DNA from 4 places in the Vibrio syngnathi genome. Region 3 is predicted to be linked to each of the others. Evidence: predicted binding sites of a transcription regulator. Region 3 holds the regulator's gene; each other region holds the start of a gene.

Region 1 (3,787 bases), 1.3 Mb from region 3:
AAGGTTTTCTGTGGGCCAAATAGCAAAATGAGGACCATAAGGTCCTCATTGATTAACTAAGTAAGTGAGCGTATCACTTATTTGATTTCAACTTGCTCTTCGCCAGCTTCAGCGTTTGCGATCTCACCGATAACCCAAGCGTTTTCGCCTTCGGCTTTCAGCAGTTCAACAGCAGCGTCTGCTTGATCTTTAGGTAGAGCAACAACTAGGCCTACACCACAGTTGAAAGTGCGGTACATTTCAAATGTCTCCACGTTACCTTTCTCTTGTAGCCAGTTGAAGATAGCAGGCCATTCCCAGCTCTTGCCATCAATCACTGCTTTAGTACCTTCAGGAAGTACGCGTGGGATGTTTTCCCAGAAACCACCACCTGTGATGTGCGAGATAGCATGAATGTCATGCTCTGCAATCATCTTAAGTGCCGATTTGATGTAAATCTTAGTTGGTTCTAGTAGGTGTTCACCGATAGTGCGACCTTCTAGCTCTTCACTCTTATCAGCACCAGAAACTTCTAGAACTTTACGAATCAAAGAGTAACCATTTGAGTGTGGACCACTTGAGCCTACAGCGATAAGTGCGTCGCCTGCAGCTACTTTAGTACCGTCGATGATGTCAGCTTTTTCTACAACACCAACACAGAAGCCAGCTACATCGTAGTCATCACCTTCGTACATACCTGGCATTTCAGCCGTTTCACCGCCGATCAGTGCACAACCAGCTTGAACACAGCCTTCAGCAATACCAGAAACAACACCTGCTGCTGTATCTACATCTAGCTTACCTGTTGCGTAGTAGTCTAGGAAGAATAGCGGCTCACCACCTTGAACGATTAAGTCGTTCACACACATTGCCACTAGGTCGATACCAATGGTGTCGTGTTTTTTCAGATCCAAAGCAAGGCGAAGTTTAGTACCAACACCATCAGTACCTGAAACAAGTACTGGCTCTTTGTATTTCGTTGGAAGTTCACATAGGGCGCCAAAGCCACCAATACCGCCCATTACTTCAGGGCGACGAGTGCGTTTAACAGCACCTTTAATACGGTCTACTAGTGCATTACCTGCGTCGATATCAACACCAGCGTCTTTGTAGCTTAGAGAAGAAGTATTACCACTCACGGGATAGTCCTCGAACTTAAGTTGGATGTGAAAACGGCGCTATTCTAACAGGGCTTGATTACCAAGAGCAAACGTTTGCGCGGTTTTTTTTATTAGAATAAAGATTCTGAAATAACCCCACAGTTCGTGTATAATCTACAGGTTTGTTTAAATATTGCCGGAGTTGGAAATGAAAGTTGTTGAAGTGAAACACCCGCTAGTAAAACATAAAATTGGCCTGATGCGTGAAGGTGACATTAGTACTAAGCGTTTTCGTGAGCTAGCGACAGAAGTGGGTAGCCTTCTAACATACGAAGCGACATCAGACTTTGAAACTGAACGTGTAACTATTGATGGTTGGAACGGCCCAGTAGAAGTTGACCAAATTAAAGGTAAAAAGGTAACAGTAGTGCCAATCCTACGTGCAGGTCTAGGCATGATGGATGGTGTTTTAGAGCATATGCCAAGTGCTCGAATCAGTGTCGTGGGTATCTACCGTGACGAAGAAACATTAGAGCCTGTACCATACTTCAACAAGCTAGCATCTAACATTGATGAGCGTATTGCTCTAGTGGTTGATCCAATGTTAGCAACTGGCGGCTCTATGATTGCAACTCTTGACCTTCTTAAAGAGCAAGGCTGTAAAGTATTTAAAGTACTGGTACTTGTTGCTGCCCCAGAGGGTATCGCTGCACTAGAAAAAGCGCACCCAGATGTTGAGCTTTACACTGCTGCAATCGATGAGAAGCTAAACGACAAGGGCTACATTGTTCCTGGTCTTGGCGATGCTGGTGATAAGATCTTCGGTACTAAGTAGTTCGGTTTCAGCTTAAGTGAATTTAAACAGTCTCTTAACTCGCTGAATTAACCGTATTAATAAAAAAGGAGAGCATTCGATGCTCTCCTTTTTTGATCTTGTTAGGTTGTGATTCTTTTGAATCTCCCCTTACCGATTTATTAATCGATTTGAGCTTTATCTACTACAGTGTTATCGCCTAACTCTTCTGGAAGAACTAGGTTTAGCAGAATTGCCACGATGCCGCATAAGCTTACACCTTGTAGACTAAAGTCACCGATGCCAAATGCCATGCCGCCAATACCGAAGACTAAAGTAATACCAACAATCACGAGGTTACGTGATTTGTGTAGGTCGACTTTGTTCTGAATTAGGGTGTTTAGGCCAACTGTTGCGATTGAACCAAACAGCAGGATCATGATGCCTCCCATCACAGGAACAGGAATCGTTTGTAATAGAGCGCCTAGCTTGCCTACTAGAGCCAGAACAATCGCTGTTACCGCTGCCCAAGTCATGATCACTGGGTTGAATGCTTTAGTCAGCATTACAGCCCCCGTTACTTCACTGTAGGTTGTATTTGGTGGCGCGCCCAACATAGAAGCAGCAATTGTTGCCACACCGTCACCAGTAATTGTGCGGTGTAAGCCTGGCTTCTTAAGGTAGTCTTTACCGGTTACATTCGAAATAGCAAGCATGTCGCCCACGTGTTCAACAGCAGGTGCAATTGCTACAAATACCATAAAGAAGATAGCGTTGATGTTGAATTCTGGCGCTGTGAAGTTTGGTAGTGCTAACCAAGCGGCTTGAGCGACAGGGGTAAAATCAACGACGCCGTATACCAAGCTCGTTACGTAACCCGCAACAATACCACCGAAGATTGGCAGTAGCTTAAGGAAGCCTTTCGAGAACACACTGATGACAATCGTTACCAGTAATGAAATAGAAGAAATCCATAACGCGGCGTCTGCATCAATAAGTTGAACCGCGCCATCCCCCGTTTTACCTAGCGCCATGTTTACCGCAACAGGTGCAAGACCTAAGCCGATAACCATGATTACAGGGCCAACCACGACTGGGGGAAGCAGTTTATGGATGAAGGCGACACCACGTACTTTAATCAATGCACCCATTAATACATACACAACACCAGCAGCCATAAGGCCGCCCATGGTTGCACCAACACCCCAAGTTTGAATGCCGAACATGATAGGTGCGATGAATGCAAAAGAAGACGCTAAGAAGATTGGCACTGAACGGCGTGTAATAAGTTGGAATAAAAGGGTACCGATACCTGCACCAAAGAGCGCTACGTTTGGATCTAGGCCTGTCAGCAGGGGCACCAATACAAGTGCACCAAAAGCGACAAATAGCATTTGCGCACCTTGCAAAGCATTTTTCATGTTATGTCCTTAAATGGTCTTTATATGAAAAGTGAAAATAAAAATTCGCGGGATTCTATCACTTGGCAATCGGTTGCTATGTCGGGTAGATCAAATTTATTTATATTAGTGATGTTTATCTCTAACAAAATAAGAAAAATTTAGTTTACAAGTGAACGATTTATCATGGTTAGGTGATATTTTGTGGTTATTAAACGCAGTGGGCGCTATCGACCTTGCCCCTCAATCCATAGTTGCTTATCATCAAGGCACAAGCTTTGAATATTAGGATCAATATGCGCTACATAGCATTGTTGTTGATGGGACTATTAGCCTCTCCGAGTTATGCCCTAACTCAAGTAGATATCTTTAGTGCTGAAGTTGCGATTAACGCTGAAGACAAACAACCAGAACAAGTGGCAAGAAATACTGGCATGGAGCAGGTATTGATACGTGCGACTGGCCAAACGGATGTCGCTTCGAATGAGACGATTCAAAAGGCGATGCGTAAGAGT
Region 2 (3,787 bases), 520 kb from region 3:
TACAGATGTTGGTGACCGTGCAAATGACGTGCTTCGTATCGATGGCCGTGACCTAAAAGCTAAGGTTGTTGGTGAAGGCGGTAACTTGGGCATGACTCAACTGGGTCGTATTGAATACGCGCTAACGGGTGGCCGCGTTAATACTGATTTCGTTGATAACGTTGGTGGTGTTGACTGTTCAGATAATGAAGTAAACATTAAGATCTTCTTGAATGGTTTGGTGTCTAATGGTGATCTAACCGTTAAACAACGTAACCAAGTGCTTGAATCGATGGAAGATGAAGTGGGCGAAATCGTACTAGACGATGCATATTGCCAAGCTGAGTCTATTTCGGTTACTGAGCATCAAGGTGTTGGCTTAGTAAAAGAGCAAATCCGCTTTATTCATACAATGGAAAAAGCAGGGTACTTGGATCGTGGTTTGGAATACATCCCTGATGACGAAACACTGCTTGAGCGTGAAAAGCAGGGCCAAGGCCTAACAAGACCTGAGCTTTCTGTACTTGTCGCTTACGGAAAAATGGTGCTTAAAGAAGATCTTGTTAGTGATGATATCGCTAATGATGAATTCCATGCTCAACAGCTTATGCAGTACTTCCCAACTGCGTTACGTCGTAACTACTCTCAGCACATGGACAATCATCCACTACGTTCTGAAATCATTGCGACGGCACTGGCTAACCAAATGGTTAACGAGATGGGTTGTAACTTCGTTACTCGTCTGCAAGAAGAGACGGGCGCAAATATTGTTGATATTGCCAATGCTTACGCAGCATCACGTGAAATCTACGGTCTTGGCCATGTTCTGAAGAGCATTCGTGAACTGGACAATGTTTCAAGCTCTGAAGCTCAATATGAATTGATCTACCATGTTCGCCGTACACTTCGTCGTTTGGCTCGTTGGTTGCTAAGAAACCGTACCGGTAAACAGTCAGTGAAAGCATTGATTGAACTTTACCAAGGTGATGTTCTTACTATCACAGAGAAACTGGATGAAAATCTAGTGGCTTCTGAAGTAGAAGAGCATAACGCAATGGCACAGTTATGGATTGACCAAGGCGTAAACGCTGAGTTGGCTAATTCAGTTGCGCGTTTGTCTAGCTTGTACTCAGCACTGGATATATCCACAGTGGCTCGTGAGACGGGTAAAACAGTACAACAAGCGTCTAAGCTTTACTTCAATCTTGGTGATCGTTTATCTCTGCACTGGTTCTTGAAGCAAATCAATGGTCAAGCTGTAGATAACAACTGGCAAGCGCTGGCTCGTGCAGCATTTAGAGAAGATCTGGATTGGCAGCAACGTCAGCTAACTGGGCAAGTGCTTAACTGCGGTTGTGCTTCAGACATCGATGTGATTAAAGCGCTTGATGATTGGATGGAAAGTAACTCTGTTTCTCTACATCGTTGGGAAAGTATCTTGAACGAATTCAAAGTGGGTTCGGTTCATGAGTTTGCCAAGTTCTCAGTAGCACTGCGTGAATTGATGTTATTGAATCTAAACTGCATGTCGACAGATTAGTGATTAGATAAAACGAAAGACACAAGGGCAGGCCATAAGGTCTGCCTTTTTCGTTTCTATAAAGTGGCATCAATAGGTCTAACGATTTTTGACGGACCCACTTCGACGGACACCTTGTTTGTTGTTAAAAGAGCGGATGGCTGTAATATGCTAGAGACTAGAGACTAGAGACTAGAGACTAGAGACTAGAGACTAGAAATGAGTAAACTGACTGCTGAAACGATAACGTTTGCTTAATAATAAACCTCATTCGCTAACAAACTCGATTATCTTACCCTTACAGACAGTAATAGATTGAATAGTTGGGTAAATAAGTAAATAATATCGCCCCGTTTACACGGGGCTTTTTTCTATCGGAGGCACAATGCTCTACCGTCTAGCCAGAACTGGCTTTTTTCAACTTGATGCCGAAAAGGCTCATGATCTTGCAATTCAAAATTTCAAACGCTTCACTGGCACACCTATTGATCTTTTGTATCGCCAACAATTACCTAATCGACCTGTAGAGTGCATGGGTCTTACTTTTAAAAACCCAGTTGGCCTAGCTGCCGGCCTAGATAAAAACGGCGAATGTATTGATGCATTTGGCGCAATGGGTTTTGGTTTCGTAGAAGTAGGAACGGTGACTCCTCGTCCACAAGCAGGTAATGACAAACCACGTCTGTTCCGTCTTGTTGAAGCTGAAGGTATTATCAATCGCATGGGCTTTAACAACCTAGGCGTAGATAACCTAATTGAGAATGTTAAGAAGTCTAACTATGACGGCATCTTAGGTATCAATATTGGTAAGAACAAAGACACGCCAATTGAAAAGGGCGCAGAAGATTACATTATCTGTATGGAGAAGGTTTACCAATACGCGGGTTACATTGCGGTAAATATCTCTTCACCAAATACTCCAGGACTTCGTTCGCTACAATACGGCGAAGCACTTGATGATCTGTTGTCTGAGCTAAAAACCAAGCAATCTGAATTAGAAGCGAAGCATGGTAAATATGTTCCTCTTGCTCTTAAGATTGCTCCGGATCTAAGTGATGACGAAATTAGCCAAATTTGTGAATCATTGATCAAAAATAAGATCGATGGTGTGATCGCAACAAACACAACATTGGATCGTTCAATCGTTGAAGGCATGAAGCATTGCGATGAAGCGGGTGGCCTAAGCGGGCGTCCAGTTCAATCTCGCAGTACGGAAGTGGTTCGTAAACTTCACGAAGAACTTGGTGACGCATTGCCGATCATCGGGGTAGGTGGTGTTGATTCGTATGTTGCTGCAAAAGAGAAAATGATGGCAGGCGCGAAGCTTGTACAAGTTTACTCTGGTTTCATCTACAAAGGCCCAGGTCTTGTAGGCGACATCGTTAAAAATTTATAGCCCCCGAAAACCAGAGCTTTTATAAACCCAGTGCTTATAACCTCAGAGCTTATATAAACAGAGTTATCAAAAAGATCTGGTTATCTTAGGAAAGTTATAATTTGGCATCGTCTTACTAAAAGAGACACTGTAACTCACTGAGTTGTAGAGAGAAGCGATAAGAAAGAGGAATTCATTTCCTCTTTTTTTTTGCCTATTGCTCAGTAAAATTACTGTAATTGAAGGTAATTTTGCGTTTTACCTAATGGAATGGTTCAACAGTGTGAGACGAAATGATGCTTAAACCTAGCGATACATGGAGTTGGTATTACGATGAGCAGCAATGTTCATTAATGCTAAACCTCGGAGAGGATATGATTTTCAAAACGAATCTGGTCCGCAATAAGCTGGTGGACTGCGCGTTTAGAGATAATGAATTCACCGTTGATGACGCATCTTCATACCAAACCTTCAAAGAACAAATTTCTGGCTTAGAATTGTCTGAGCCTCGCCAAGCTGAACTCGCACTATATTGCGTGGCAGCAAAGCGCTTCCACAAGCCTGTACAGCCTAAAAGCTGGTTCTTCGATTCACAAGGCGCTGGCCACGAATCTCCTCAAGAAGGGGATATCGTACAAATGAATAACGAGCACAGCCTAGGTTACTTCATTGTATTAGAGGTGGGAGAGTGTGCGAGCCTATGTGCATTTGTCGACTTAGAAGAGTTTCTGCTCACACCGTCAAAAGGGTTACGCTTTGGAGACTCGATTAAGGTGATGCACGATAGGATGGTAGACGCGAACTCTATTCTTCATTTTCATCATACACATATTGCAATGGTCGGTTAATTCCCCAGTTTAGTTCATCATTTCTAACACGCATTGCAACGCATAAACCTATCAAACCTTCCTTAG
Region 3 (3,787 bases):
TTGATGGTGGCTAACTTGTCACCAAACTTGGTTTGGATCCAGTCACGTAACAAGTAACGGCTACTTAAGAAGGCGAGGGTTGCACCAATGGCACTTGCAAAGGACACCAGTAGTAAACTGTTCCAGAAACCAAACAGCGCAGCGCCTAACAGCGTAACAACGGCAGCGCCAGGAATTGAGAAAGCCGTAATCATGACATAAGCGACAAAGTAGATAGCGGCAGCGGCAATGAAATTGCTCTCGATGTAGTCATTCAAAACAGCTTGTTGGGCTTTCGCATTTTCAAGCGTTAAGTACTGGCCGAAATTGACGCCTAACAAGACGATGGTTATGACCAACACAATACCCAATATCATTTTTTTACTCATTGATACTTCCTCTAAATTTTCAATGCATACCATTAGTTTTTCAATGTATACCATTAGTATAGATAGACAGGCAAAGCATAGAATAACTTTCACCAGATATAAAAAAAGCCGCAAAAATGCGGCTTAATTATCTAGATAGTTTGCACTGACAATGTTAATTGACGTGATTGATAAGCTCTTCACGACGTTGCTGCGGTATAACAGACCAATGTGTACCATTGATCGCGCCTTCTAGCGCCCATAACAGTTCAATACTGACAGAAGACGCATGCGATTCTTTGATGGCGTTAAATGCGTTTACAGAGCCAGATTCATATAAACGTTCTACAGAATCGATCCCTGCCTTTTTCAACATCCGCTCGGTGGCGAGTCGAAGGTTAGGCAGATCTTTGAGTCGAGTTGGTTTAGCAGAAGATTGTTCAGCTTTCTCTTCTTTAGCAAAACCTAGAGACGTAGTCGCAAGCTGCAAGATTTTCTCTTGGTCTTGCCATAAGCCTTCAGGTAAAGCGAAATATTTAGTAACGACAGGAAAACCACGTTTTTTGTAGACGTATGGTTGAAATCCTTGTTGTTCGAATTGTTGCGTTGTGCATTTGTCAGATCGTATATGCAACTGGTCATTCACAACCAGGGCAAACATTGTGTCATCAGCAAAAAGCCCGAATCCACCAAACATTGAGCGTGACTTAATTTTTCCTAGGGGCTCAAATAATTTCATTGAGTCCTTTAGTATCGGTTTATCCATGTTATTTATCTCGGTGTATTTGAACTACGCCACCAAATAAGCAGGTCCGAGAGATTAGCAAAATGTTGCAATTAAATTGTCAATAGGCTGTAAATTACTAAAGTATTAGCAGTTACTGCATTTTGCCATCGGTAACCCCGCTACCATACCAACGAGTGGTTTAGGCCGGAAGCTTTGCGTCCCACTTTTTCAAGTGGTTTGCCCTGTGCGTGACTGGGTTATTAGAATAAAGTTTTTGTTGAATTAGGCTCACACTTCTTACTTGAAAATGTGATATTGCTTCAATTAATGATCTTCGAATTATGCATGCAAGTGCATTTTGTTTGTTGAGAAAAAAAACGCACCTAAAGGTGCGCTTGATTAAACTAAACTCATTACATCAATTAATTTAACGTTTTAACTGTACTTCGTTCAACAATTTCAGGGTGCATTTCGAAGACGCGTTTTTCGTGGTCTTTGTCTTTTATACGCTCTAGTAGTATTTCGAATGCATTTTTACCAACACGGCGCTTAGGTTGGTGAACCGTCGTTAACGGTGGAGAGAAGTATTCAGCCAATTCTATGTTGTCGTAACCGATCACTGAGATATCTTCAGGAATACGAATGCCTTTTTCTTGCAATCGGCTCATCAGTCCTAATGCCATCGTGTCGTTAAAACAGAATACAGCGGTAGGGCGATCTTCCATCTCAATGATTTGGTCAGCAGCAATCACAGCTGTGTCACATTCAAAGTTGCCTTCGATGATCATATTTTCATCGGCAGTAATCTTCGCTTCGTTGAGTGCGCGTTTGTAACCCGCGATGCGTTCAACACATGCCGCTTTGTCTAAGTGGCCACTTAAACAAGCAATCTTGGAGTGACCGTGCTCAATGAGGTACTTGGTCGCTAGGTAACCACCTTCCTCAGAGTTGTCGATGATCTTATCTGCTTGAGAACTCTCAGGGCCCCAATCCATAATTACTTTAGGGATGTCAGCGTGACGGTCTAACATGCCTCTCAGTTCTTCAGTTAGGTCAGAACACATAACTAAGATGCCATCTACACGTTTCTCTGCAAGCATTCGAATGTAGTCACGTTGCTTCTCATAGATACCGCCCGTATTACACAGGATCAAAGTGTAACCTTGACGGTAGCAGTAGCTTTCAACACCATCGATAACTTCAGAGAAGAATAGGTTAGTTGATTGAGTAACTAGCATGCCGATAGTGCGGGTTGTATTGCACTTCAAACTACGAGCAACGGCACTTGGTGCATAGTTCAGTTCGTCTACGGCTTTATTTACTTTTTCTTGCGTCGCTTCTGCAACAAAGCGAGTTTTGTTGATTACGTGAGAAACGGTTGTTGTTGATACGCCTGCTAAGCGAGCGACATCTTTTATAGTGGCCATGGTTTTATCCTATTAGAAGCTACTTTCCCAAAGTACGGAATGAAGTAGCCGTTAAGCTACCTAACTAAGAGCTTAAATTTGTAGGGCTCTTTGGGTACTAAAGTGCTAAAAAACAAAAAACCGCTATTGAGCGGCTTGTCTTAACACCGAAATGCTCAAAACTATAATAAGCATAGCATTTCGTGAATGTTTCATATTTTATCGTTTGCGGTCACAATTTTAGACTGACTAGAAATTACTCGCAATAAAATTCACCCGGAAATCCGGGTGAATTGTCACATTCTTCTGAATTTATTTAACGAGTCATCCAATAAGCTTATTCACCAGCGAGGTATTGGGTGTCCAATTTGCAGAATGCAAGTAGCAGAGATGAGACTGAAGCGTAGAAACCGAATTCGTCAACGTCATGACATTTAACGTTGAACTTTGGTACCCAAGTAAGAAGTTGTTGTTCGATAAATTGCTGTTGAACAGCGAAGGATTTCTCTAGTTCTTCTTCAAGTTCAGTTTCGTTCGAACGAATGATGAGATTACCTAGGAAATCGAGTTCGATAGCAATGTGGTCAGCTGGCTCTTTCAGGTCTTGGTTAACCACCAAGTTGTGTTTAGCCATGATCTCTTCCATATCTTTTGCTGGCTTATCGTTCAAAAGGCCAGTCTGGCCGATATACATAGAAGCGTAAGGAAGTGCGCCATGTTTATCAGTCTTTAAGAATAAGTCACAGAAGTCAGCAGACAATTCTAATTGAGCATCTTCACGTGTTTGTAGACGGTTTAGCGCATCCACTAAGCTATCAATTGCCGGCTTTAGTGTTTCATTTTCGCCTAAACCAGTTAGGAAAGAACGAATTTCAACAGAGTGGTAGTGATCGAGTTCTTCTTGAGTGAGCTCTTTAGCGAACAAGCTTGATAGCCACCAGTATATTTCTGCTCGTTGTTCGTTGAATGCTTTCGTATCTTTCATTTCTTAGATCCTGATTTAGTCTTGTGGTGTGTGTATACCTAGCATCGTCGAGTGATTTGGGTATAGGCACACCAAGGCTGAATAACAAGGTTATTTGCGAAACGCAAAGTTACTCGTTAGTAGTAATGCCTATATTGAATTGCGATGGGCGACAAATAGCAAGGTTTAAGATTGTCTTGTATCAAAAAAAAATCATGTTTCTGGCTTTTATCTTCTGTAGTACTAGAATTGTTACGAGTTATGAATAGAATGGTCAATGAAACTATTAAATAAGAAAAGTGGTGTAGATGAGCTATCACGTATTAGTCGTAGAAGATGATGT
Region 4 (3,787 bases), 1.4 Mb from region 3:
GTTTAGTTCGATACCAGAACGGTCAATCGCTGGGTTGTTTGCTTTTAGCGTTTTCGCGTCACGGTGCATCTTAGGTGTTTTACCTAATAGGATGTCCATTGGCATATCGATTGGCGTGTTGTCGAAGTGAGAATCTTCTAGTTTAAGATCTCGTTCTTCAGTTGCTTTACCAACCACTGCGTAAGGTGCGCGTTCACGCTTACAAATCGCGTCGAATGTTGCCATGTCTTTATCAGCAACCGCCATAACGTAACGCTCTTGAGATTCGTTACACCAGATCTCAAGTGGGCTCATGCCCGGCTCATCGTTTGGCACGTCACGTAGGTTAAAGATACCGCCACGCTCGCCGTCGTCTACTAGTTCAGGAAGTGCATTCGAGATGCCGCCCGCGCCCACATCGTGGATAAATGCGATTGGGTTCGCATCACCAAGCTGCCAACAACGGTCGATAACTTCCTGACAACGACGTTCCATCTCTGGGTTTTCACGTTGTACAGAAGCAAAATCTAAGTCTTCAGAAGAAGAACCAGAATCCATTGAAGATGCAGCACCGCCACCAAGGCCGATGTTCATTGCTGGACCGCCAAGAACGATCAGGCTTGCACCTACTGGGATCTCTTTCTTCTGAACGTGATCATCACGAATGTTACCAAGACCACCAGCTAGCATGATTGGTTTGTGGTAACCACGTACTTCTTCACCTGCGTGAGAGTTTACTTTCTCTTCGTAAGTACGGAAGTAACCTAGTAGGTTTGGACGACCAAATTCGTTGTTGAATGCTGCGCCACCAAGAGGGCCTTCAAGCATGATATCCAAAGCAGTAACGATACGGCTCGGCTTACCAAAGTCAGTTTCCCAAGGTTGAACGAAGTTCGGAATTTTCAGGTTAGATACAGAGAATGCAACAAGGCCTGCTTTTGGCTTACCGCCAATACCCGTTGCGCCTTCATCGCGGATTTCGCCGCCTGAACCTGTTGATGCACCCGGCCATGGAGAGATTGCCGTTGGGTGGTTGTGCGTTTCAACTTTCATCAAGATGTGTGTTTTTTCTTGGTGGTAGTTGTACTGGCGAGTTTCTGGATCTGGGAAGAAACGACCCACTTCAGAACCTGTCATTACCGCTGCGTTATCTTTATAAGCAGACAGAACGTGCTCTGGTGTCGTTTCAAAGGTGTTCTTAATCATCTTGAACAATGATTTTTCTTGCTTAACGCCATCGATAGTCCAATCAGCGTTGAAGATCTTGTGACGACAGTGCTCTGAGTTCGCTTGTGCAAACATCATTAGTTCGATGTCAGTCGGGTTACGACCTAGCTTTTCAGTGAAGCTTTCAAGAAGGTAATCAATCTCATCTTCTGCAAGTGCAAGACCTAGGGTAACGTTTGCTTTTTCAAGCGCTTTACGTCCGCCAGTTAATAGGTCAACTTCCGCATAAGGAGCAGGCTCAGCAACGGTAAATAGTGCTGCTGCCGATTCGAAGTCAGTGAAAACCACTTCCATCATACGGTCGTGCAGAATTGCTTTCAGCTCAACAAGTTGAAGCTCAGAAAGTTCAGCAGAGGTTTCAATGTAGAAAGCAGTACCGCGCTCTAGACGTGACACTTTAGCCAGTCCGCAGTTGTGTGCGATATCTGTTGATTTTGATGACCAAGGCGAGATAGTGCCCGGGCGTGGCGTTGCAAGCAGCAGTAAACCTTCAGGTTCATGCTCTTCAATCGTTGGACCGTAAGTCAGTAGCTTTTCTAGCTTCTCAACTTCAGACTCATCTAGGTCTGCCGTTAGATCAGCAAAGTGGGCAAACTCAGCGTAAATACCTGTTACAGGTAAGCTTAATTCACGACAAAGCTCTAAAAGCTTGTTAACACGAAACTCAGATAGAGCTGGGGAGCCACGCAAAATTCTCATGTGCTTACGTCTCTTATGCAGTTGATTAAGGTAGTATTGGAATAAATTCAGTGGGTTATAGGAACAACCTAACTGTTTTCTTCGAAGCTATTCCCGAAGGTTGCCAAACCTATGCCGATTCCACCTCTTCAATGCGAGCGCATTATAAAGCATTTCTTTTTGTGACGTAACACCAAAAGCAACCGTTTGCGTGATTTTTTTTATCTTTCTCTGTAAATGGTACTTTTGCTGCATTTATCAGCACTTTTACAACTGTTTAAATAAACCTGCTTTGCCAGCCTTGCGGGGTTTGGTATAAAGGGGCTTCCACTTTTCGAGATTTCATTTTGATGCCTAAATTTACGCTCATCTTTTCGTCTAAGTTCCTTCTGCTTGCCATTGCCCTAATTGGGTTGGCTGGATGCCAGATTGAGTCAGAACCTAAAAGTGTCCTTGAGCAGATACGAGAGCGAGGCGTTCTTCGCGTCGGCACCCTAAATAACCAACTCTCTTATTACATTGGTCCCGATGGCCCTGCTGGTTTGGATTACGAGTTAGCTCGTGAATTTGCGCAGGAGCTTGGTGTACAGCTTGAGATTAAACCCGCTTACCGTTTATCCGGCCTCTTTCCAGCCTTAAAGAAAGGCGAGATCGATCTTATCGCGACAGGGTTAACGCAAAACAATAACCTGACACGCGCTTATCGCGCCGCGCCCGCCTATTACTATGTAAGCCAGCAAGTGGTGTATAAAAAAGGCCAGTGGCGCCCAAGAAACCTTCAACAACTGATCAAGTTCGAGAATAAGCGTCAAGCTGATTTCGTAAAAGCACAAACTGAATCAGAAGAGCCGGCATCTACCGAAACATTGACGCCATCTTTGGTGGTAGTGAAGGACTCACATTTTGAGCCAACGCTAAAACAGATCCAGAACAAGCACGATGACTTTATCTACGATGCAATAGGTAATGCTGACATCAATGACCTGCTAAAAGAAGTGTCGACTGGTGAACGCTTGTTTACGGTAGCAGACTCGATTGAGTTGTCACTCGCACAGCGTTTGTACCCAGACGTCGCTTTGGCATTTGAGCTGACAGAAGACCAACCTATCTCTTGGTATTTACAGAAGTCTGAAGATGAAAGCCTTTATGCATTACTGATTGAGTTCTTTGGTAACCTAAAACAGTCTGGTGAACTGGCTTCACTGGAAGAAAAATACATCGGCCATATCGGCACTTTTGATTACGTTGATACTCGTGCATTTATCCGCGCATTGGATAGCAAGCTGCCAAAATGGTCGCCGCTATTTCAGAAATATTCTCAAGAATTTGACTGGCGCTTGATTGCCGCTTTAGCATACCAAGAGTCACACTGGAATCCTGTCGCACGCTCTCCAACCGGTGTTCGAGGCATGATGATGTTGACGCTACCAACCGCGAAGAGCGTTGGTGTAACCAATCGTCTCGATCCGAAACAGTCGGTACAAGGCGGTGTTGAATATTTACGTCGTATCGTGAATCGAGTTCCAGACTCTATTACCCAACATGAAAAGATCTGGTTTGCTCTCGCCTCATATAACGTAGGTTATGGTCACATGATGGATGCACGTCGCTTAACCAAAGCACAAGGCGGTGATCCTGATGCTTGGGGTGATGTGAAAGACAGGCTTCCTCTGCTAAGACAGAAGAAGTACTACAGCAAAACTCGTTACGGGTATGCGCGTGGTGATGAAGCAAGGGATTACGTTGAGAACATTCGCCGTTATTATCAGAGCATTATTGGCCATGTAAATAAGCGTAATAAAGAGGAAGAAGCGAGCCTTGAAGATTTGGTAGTTATCCCACCTCTAGAGGTTTCAGATGCTGAATCAACAATCAGTGAGGCTGAATCCGCAGTGAACGACGC

Evidence for each region. The regulator PurR, encoded in region 3, represses purine synthesis genes. The targets are predictions, from matches to a motif close to TNANGNAAACGTTTNCNTNA.
Region 1: purM (phosphoribosylformylglycinamidine cyclo-ligase) is a predicted target of PurR. The motif match lies at 1,182-1,201, and genes of this name have one in related genera.
Region 2: pyrD (quinone-dependent dihydroorotate dehydrogenase) is a predicted target of PurR. The motif match lies at 1,737-1,756, and genes of this name have one in related genera.
Region 4: purL (phosphoribosylformylglycinamidine synthase) is a predicted target of PurR. The motif match lies at 2,080-2,099, and genes of this name have one in related genera.

Annotation. Positions count from the first base shown of each region.
Region 1 is NZ_CP017916.1:2,426,291-2,430,077, reverse strand. Features, by position in the region: gene purM (phosphoribosylformylglycinamidine cyclo-ligase) at 78-1,118, opposite strand; gene upp (uracil phosphoribosyltransferase) at 1,288-1,914, shown strand; gene K08M4_RS11055 (uracil-xanthine permease family protein) at 2,055-3,293, opposite strand; gene K08M4_RS11050 (DUF2066 domain-containing protein) at 3,569-3,787, shown strand, end outside.
Region 2 is NZ_CP017916.1:1,664,328-1,668,114, reverse strand. Features, by position in the region: gene K08M4_RS07810 (NAD-glutamate dehydrogenase) at 1-1,519, shown strand, start outside; gene pyrD (quinone-dependent dihydroorotate dehydrogenase) at 1,884-2,894, shown strand; gene K08M4_RS07800 (cell division protein ZapC) at 3,167-3,721, shown strand.
Region 3 is NZ_CP017916.1:1,141,519-1,145,305, forward strand. Features, by position in the region: gene K08M4_RS05430 (TVP38/TMEM64 family protein) at 1-368, opposite strand, end outside; gene K08M4_RS05435 (TfoX/Sxy family DNA transformation protein) at 523-1,113, opposite strand; cyclic di-GMP riboswitch class I at 1,241-1,326, opposite strand; gene purR (HTH-type transcriptional repressor PurR) at 1,497-2,501, opposite strand; gene torD (molecular chaperone TorD) at 2,818-3,465, opposite strand; gene torR (two-component system response regulator TorR) at 3,753-3,787, shown strand, end outside.
Region 4 is NZ_CP017916.1:2,551,123-2,554,909, forward strand. Features, by position in the region: gene purL (phosphoribosylformylglycinamidine synthase) at 1-1,905, opposite strand, end outside; gene mltF (membrane-bound lytic murein transglycosylase MltF) at 2,235-3,787, shown strand, end outside.